Saccharothrix violaceirubra: one gene and its partner. The protein of the gene in region 2 interacts with the protein of the main gene of each other region in a pairwise test. Links are inferred from orthologs where the notes say so. Each region holds a gene or a part of one and is shown on either strand. Other genes may lie near its edges. The genes, in order: sufU and F4559_RS05195.

What was found.
Region 1: the proteins of F4559_RS05195 (region 2) and sufU interact in binary tests that used the Escherichia coli proteins (3 or more experiments, as listed by UniProt). The link is inferred for Saccharothrix violaceirubra from one-to-one orthologs.

What each region holds. Positions count from the first base shown.
Region 1 is NZ_JACHJS010000001.1:2,029,645-2,032,944, reverse strand. What follows is about bases 65-3,053. They hold sufU (Fe-S cluster assembly sulfur transfer protein SufU), read right to left. Parts: upstream 1,787-3,053; coding sequence 1,343-1,786; downstream 65-1,342. Other genes in these bases: F4559_RS10165 (cysteine desulfurase), read right to left, coding at 1,788-3,053; F4559_RS10175 (metal-sulfur cluster assembly factor), read right to left, coding at 954-1,346; F4559_RS10180 (CBS domain-containing protein), read left to right, coding at 487-900; F4559_RS10185 (carboxylate-amine ligase), read left to right, coding at 65-419. In the rest of the region: more of F4559_RS10185, read left to right, coding at 1-64; more of F4559_RS10165, read right to left, coding at 3,054-3,065; Fe-S cluster assembly ATPase SufC, read right to left, coding at 3,112-3,300. UniProt on the Escherichia coli protein: A scaffold on which IscS assembles Fe-S clusters. Exists as 2 interconverting forms, a structured (S) and disordered (D) form. The D-state is the preferred substrate for IscS.
Region 2 is NZ_JACHJS010000001.1:1,051,341-1,054,651, reverse strand. Bases 275-3,274 are described here. They hold F4559_RS05195 (cysteine desulfurase family protein), read right to left. Parts: upstream 2,363-3,274; coding sequence 1,187-2,362; downstream 275-1,186. Other genes in these bases: F4559_RS05190 (MFS transporter), read right to left, coding at 2,362-3,274; mnmA (tRNA 2-thiouridine(34) synthase MnmA), read right to left, coding at 275-1,187. Also shown: F4559_RS05205 (hypothetical protein), read right to left, coding at 1-71; more of mnmA, read right to left, coding at 105-274; more of F4559_RS05190, read right to left, coding at 3,275-3,311. UniProt on the Escherichia coli protein: Master enzyme that delivers sulfur to a number of partners involved in Fe-S cluster assembly, tRNA modification or cofactor biosynthesis. Catalyzes the removal of elemental sulfur from cysteine to produce alanine.

The DNA of each region.
Region 1 (3,300 bases), 980 kb from region 2 along the record:
TCTCCGCCCGGCACCCGACGGTCGAATTGCGGGTGTGCGACGTGGCGGCGACCGTGGACGAGGCGGTGCTGCTGGCCGCGCTGGTCCGGGCGATCGCGGTCATGGCCATGTCTGGCCGGCCCGCCTACCGGGTGCCGGACCTGTCGTTGCGCACGGCGCTGTGGCGCGCGGCGCGGGACGGGGTCGAGGGCGCGGGCGTCGAACCGCTCAGCGGTCGGCTGGTGGCGGCGGCGGACCTGGTGCGCGGGCTGGTCGAGTGGACGCTGCCCGCGTTGCGCGCGGCCGGCGACGACGACCTGGTGGTGGACGGCGTGTCCCGGCTGCTGGCCGACGGGTCGGGTGCGGTGCGGCAGCGGCGGGCGTTCACCCGACGCGGCGAACTCCGCGATGTGGTGGACCTGCTGGTCGCGCAGACCTGACCGGCCGACGTGCCGGGTCCGGCCGACCGGCGCATGCTGGACCGCGTCCGGAACAGGGAGGTTCGCCATGACCACAGCGCGCGACATCATGACCGCCGGCGTCCAGTGCGTCGACCAGAACGAGAGCCTGCTCGACGCGGCTCGGATGATGCGCGACCTGAACGTCGGGTCGCTGCCGATCTGCGGTTTGGACAACCGCCTGCACGGGATCATCACCGACCGCGACATCGTGATCCGCTGTATCGCCGACGGCCGGGACCCCGCCGAGATGAGCGCGGAGGAACTGGCCGGCCACCTGCACTGGGTCAACGCCGACGACGACGTGACCGACGTGCTCAAGACCATGGAGGACAACAGGATCCGGCGCGTGCCGGTCATCGACGACCACCGGCTGGTCGGCATGATCAGCGAGGCCGATCTGGCGCAACACCTCGACGAGCACCAGATCGCCGAGTTCGTGGAGCACATCTACGCCCGGTGAACGCGCGAAGGCCCGGACCGCGTGGTCCGGGCCTTCGTCGTCGGACGGGCTTCTCAGACGGTGAAGCCGAGTGCGCGCAACTGCTCGCGCCCGTCGTCGGTGATCTTCTCCGGGCCCCACGGCGGCATCCACACCCAGTTGATGCGGAAGTCGCTGACGATGCCGTTGCCCGAGTTGCCCACGAGCGCGGCGCGGGTCTGGTCCTCGATCACGTCGGTCAGCGGGCAGGCCGCCGAGGTCAGCGTCATGTCGATCAACGCCACGTTGTCCTCGTCCACGCGGATGTCGTAGACGAGACCGAGGTCGACCACGTTGATGCCCAGTTCCGGGTCGACCACGTCGCGCATGGCCTCCTCGAGGTCGTCCAGCGCGGCGACGTCCGCCTTCGGCTCGGGCAGCGGCGGCAGGCCCTCGACGCCGCGCACCACGTCCTCTTCGGTGCTCATGCCTTCGCTCCTTCGCTGCGCGCGACCGCGTCCTTGAATGCCATCCAGCCCAGCAGCGCGCACTTGACCCGCGCCGGGTACTTCGCGACGCCGGCGAACGCGATGCCGTCCTCCAGCACGTCCTCGTCCGGTTCGACCTGGCCGCGGCCCTGCATGAGTTCCACGAACGCGTCCAGCTTCACGAACGCCTCGTCGACGGGCTTGCCGACGACGAGGTCGGTGAGCACGGACGTGGACGCCTGGCTGATCGAGCAGCCCTGGCCGTCGTAGGACACGTCCGCGACCGTGCCCGCGTCGAGCCTGACCCGCAGCGTCACCTCGTCGCCGCAGGTCGGGTTGACCTGGTGCGATTCGGCGTCGTACGGGTCGCGCAGGCCGCGGCCGTGCGGGTTCTTGTAGTGGTCCAGGATGATCTCCTGGTACATCTGGTTCAGCTGCATGTCACGCCGTCCCGAAGAACTTCTGCGCCTCGCGGACGCCGTCGAGCAGCGCGGCGACCTCGTCGAGCGTGTTGTAGAGGTAGAAGCTCGCGCGCACGGTCGCCGCCGCGTCCAGCCGGCGGTGCAACGGCCACGCGCAGTGGTGGCCGACGCGCACCTCGACGCCGAGGCTGTCGAGCACCTGGCCGGCGTCGTGGGCGTGCACGCCCTCCAGCACGAACGACACCGCGCCGCCCCGGTCGACCGCCTCGGTCGGGCCGACGATCCGCACGCCGGGGATCTCGGCCAGGCCGCGCAGCGCCGCCTCGGTCAGCACGTGCTCGTGCTCGGCGATCCGGTCCATGCCGATCGCGGACAGGTAGTCCACGGCCGCGCCGAGCGCGACGGCCTGCGAGGTCACCGGGGTACCGGCCTCGAAGCGGGCGGGCGGGGGCGCGAACGTCGAGCCCTCCATCCGCACCGTCTCGATCATCGACCCGCCGGTGAGGAACGGCGGCAGCGCCTCCAGCAGTTCGCGACGCCCGTACAGCACGCCGATGCCGGTGGGGCCGAGCATCTTGTGCCCGGAGAACACCGCGAAGTCGACGTCCAGCGCGTGGAAGTCGACCGCGCTGTGCGGCACGGACTGGCACGCGTCGAGCACGACCAGCGCGCCGACCGCCTTCGCGGCGGCGACCAGCGGCGCGACCGGGTTGACGGTGCCCAGCACGTTGGACTGCTGGGTGAACGCGACGACCTTGGTGCGCGCCGTGATCACACCGTCCACATCGGACAGGTCGAGCCGGCCCTCGTCGGTGACGCCGAACCAGCGCAGCGTCGCACCGGTCCGCTGCGCGAGCTGCTGCCACGGCACGAGGTTCGCGTGGTGCTCCATCTCGGTGACGACGATCTCGTCGCCGGGCCCGATCCGGAACCGGTGCGCCTCGGGGCCGGCGGTCGCGGCGTTGCCCATCGCGTACGCGACCAGGTTGACGCCCTCGGTCGCGTTCTTGGTGAACACGATCTCGCCCTCGTCGACCCCGACGAACGCGGCGATCTTGCGCCGGGCGACCTCGTACGCGTCCGTCGCCTCCTCGGCGAGCTGGTGCGCGCCGCGGTGCACGGCCGCGTTGGCGGTCTCCAGGAACGCGCGCTCGGCGTCGAGGACCTGCCTCGGCCGCTGCGAGGTGGCGCCGGAGTCGAGGTAGACCAGCCGCTTGCCCTCGCGCACGGTGCGGCCCAGGATCGGGAAGTCCGCGCGGATGGCGGTGACGTCCAGTGGAGTAGCGGTGGTGGTCACTTCTCCGACGCCTCCTCTCGTCAACAAATCCACACTGGGGACAACGTCAGCCGATGCCGGCGACTTCCGGCTTGCCGGTGTACTTCACGTAACCCTCGGCCTCGAGCCGCTCGGCCAGTTCCGGGCCGCCGGACTCGACGACGCGACCGCCCGCGAACACGTGCACGAAGTCGGGCGAGATGTACTTGAGGATGCGGGTGTAGTGCGTGATCAGCAGCACGCCCGCCTCGCCGGA
Region 2 (3,311 bases):
GCCATGATCGTCACCCGGCGGTCGATCTCGGCCCGGTGGGCGGCGCCGCGCCCCGCGTGGTGATCGGTCACACAGCCCTCATCGTCGCGGTGGTCCGGACCGTTTCAGTGGGTGGTACTGATCGTCGCGCTGGCCAGCACCAGGTCGCCCGCCGGGTCGGGGCGGTAGATGGCCACGGCCTGTCCCGGTGCCACGCCGCGCAGGGGCGCCCGGAGTTCGACGCGCAGTTCGCCCTCCACCAGTCGGGCCACGGCGGGTGCCGTGCCGCCGTGCGCACGCACCTGCGCGACGCACTCCACCGGACCGTCCAGGTCCACCCGCGTCACGGGTGACGTCGCCACGATCCCGGTCACCGCGAGCTTCTCGGCCGCGCCCACCCGCACGGTCCCGGTCACCGGCTCCAGCGACAACACGTACCGGGGTCGGCCGTCGGGTGCGGGGGCGTCGATGCCCAGGCCCTTGCGCTGCCCCACGGTGAACTCGTGCACGCCCACGTGCCGCCCGAGCACGGCACCGGTCTCGTCGTCGACCAGCAACCCCGGCTGCTCGCCCAGCTTGCGCGTCAGGAACCCCCGCGTGTCGCCGTCGGGGATGAAGCAGATGTCGTGGCTGTCCGGCTTCTCCGCGACCTGGAGGCCGCGTTCCGCCGCCTCGGCCCGCACCGCCGCCTTCGTCGAGTCCCCCAACGGGAACATCGCGTGCGCGAGCTGCTCGCGGGTCAACGACGCCAGCACGTACGACTGGTCCTTGTCGTCGTCGGCGCTGCGCCGCAACTCGATCCGACCGTCCACAGTGGACAGACGCGCGTAGTGCCCGGTGCACACCGCGTCGAAGCCCAGGCCGATCGCCTTGTCCAGCAACGCCTCGAACTTGATCCGCTCGTTGCACCGCAGGCACGGGTTGGGCGTGCGGCCGGCCGCGTACTCGGCCACGAAGTCGTCCACGACGTCCTCGGTGAACCGCTCCGCGAAGTCCCACACGTAGAACGGGATGCCGAGCACGTCCGCCGCGCGCCGCGCGTCGCGGGCGTCCTCGATCGTGCAGCAGCCCCGCGCGCCGGTCCGCAGTGTGCCCGGCTTGGCCGACAACGCCAGGTGCACGCCGGTCACGTCGTGACCCGCCGCCACCGCACGCGCCGCCGCGACCGCCGAGTCGACACCGCCGCTCATCGCCGCCAGGACCCGCATCACACCCCTGCCTTCTGCCGCTTCAACCCCGCGATGCCCGCCGCGCGGGCCCGTTCCACCACCGGCCCGATCACCGCCGCCAACTCCTCGACCTCGGCCGACGACGACGTATGCCCGAGCGAGAACCGCAACGACCCGCGCGCGAGCACCGGGTCCACCCCCATGGCCAGCAGCACGTGGCTGGGCTGGGCCACGCCCGCCGTGCACGCCGAACCGGTCGAGCACTCGATGCCCTTGGCGTCGAGCAGCATCAGCAGGCTGTCGCCCTCGCAGCCCGGGAAGGTCAGGTGCGCGTTGCCCGCCAGCCGGTGCACCGGGTCGCCGTTGACGATCACGTCCGGCACCGCGCGGCGCACCGCCGCCACCAGCTCGTCGCGCAACGCCGACAGCCGGGCCGCGGTATCCGCCCGCGTGTCCACGGCGTGCCGCACGGCCGTCGCCAGCCCCACGATCGCCGGCACGTCGACCGTGCCCGACCGCACGTCCCGCTCCTGCCCGCCGCCGTGCAACAGCGGCGTCGGCGCCACGTCCCGGCCCAGCAGCAGCACGCCCACGCCGTACGGCCCGCCGACCTTGTGCCCGGTCAGCGTCAACGCGTTCGCGCCGGACGCGGCGAAGTCGACCGGCACCGCGCCGACGGCCTGGACGGCGTCGGTGTGGAACGGCACGCCCTGCCCGGCCGCGACGGCGGCGAGGTCGGCGACCGGGTTGACGGTGCCGACCTCGTTGTTCGCCCACATCGCGGTCACCAGGGCGACGTCGTCGGACAGCACGGCGCGCAGCGCGTCGGCGGTGATCCGCCCGTGCCGGTCGGGCTCGAGCCAGGTCACCTCGGCGCCCTCGTGCTCGACCAGCCAGCCCACGGTGTCCAGCACGGCGTGGTGCTCGACCGAGGAGGCGACGATCCGCCGCGGCCCGGCGGCCCGCCGCGCCCAGTAGACGCCCTTCACGGCCAGGTTGTCGCTCTCCGTCCCGCCGCTGGTGAAGATCACCTCGGAGGGACGGGCGCCCAGCGCGTCGGCCAGGTCCTCGCGGGCCTCCTCGACCGCGCGCCGCGCCCGTCGTCCCGACGTGTGCAGCGACGAGGCGTTGCCCGTACCGGACATCGCCTGGGTCATCGCCGCGATCGCCTCGGGGAGCATGGGGGTCGTGGCGGCATGGTCGAAGTAGGCCATCAATCGTCCAGGGTAGCCCGCCGCAGACGGCCGGCGAGCACGGCACCGACCAGTGAGACGGCCACCATCGCCAGGTCGAACGGGACGACCGCGGCCGTGGGGTGCTCGGCCGACGCGATCAGGTCGATCATGACGCCGCCCAGGCCGACCAACAGCGCGGCCGTGAGCATGTCGCTCATCTGCAACGCCGACGAGTTGAACCCCCGGTCGGCGTCGGTGGACGCGCCGAGCGTGAGCACGCTCAGGCTGGACATGGCCATGCCCATGCCGGCGCCCGCGACCAGCCACAGCACCGGCGTCGCCCAGGCGGGTCCCCACGACGGTGCGACGAGCGTCACGCCCGCGATGCCGACCGCGTTGAGCACGAAGCCCGCCCGCACGAGCTTCTCGCGCGGGATGTCCGGTCTCCTGGCCTGCCACAGGGACGCGCCCGACCACCCCAGCGCGCTGATCGTGAGCGGCAGTCCGGCCGCGACCGCCGAATAGCCGTGCACCGACGTCAACGTCAACGGCAGGAACGCCTCCGCGCCGAAGAACGAGCCCGCGAGCAGACCGCGGGCCAGGATGGTGAACGGCAGGCCGCGCCGGGCGGACAGCGTGCCCTTGGGCAGCAGCACGCGCAGCGCGGGCACGAGGATCGCCAGCCCGGCCAGGCCCGCCACCAGGTTCAGGCCGTTCGGGTGCTGCGCGGCCCAGCTCAACGCCGAGACGCCGACACCGGCCGCGAGCGCCGCGAGCGGCAGGCCGCGCCGGGTGCCTTGATCGGGCGTGTGCGCGGGCAGCCCCCGCAGCACCGGCGTGATCAGCAGCACGGCGACCAGCACGAACGGCGCCAGCCCCAGGAACACCCACCGCCAGCCGACGGTCTCGGTGAGCCAGCCCGACAACGCCGGGCCGACCAGCGACGGCACGACCCACGCCGAGGACAGCACGCCGAACACCGCCGGCC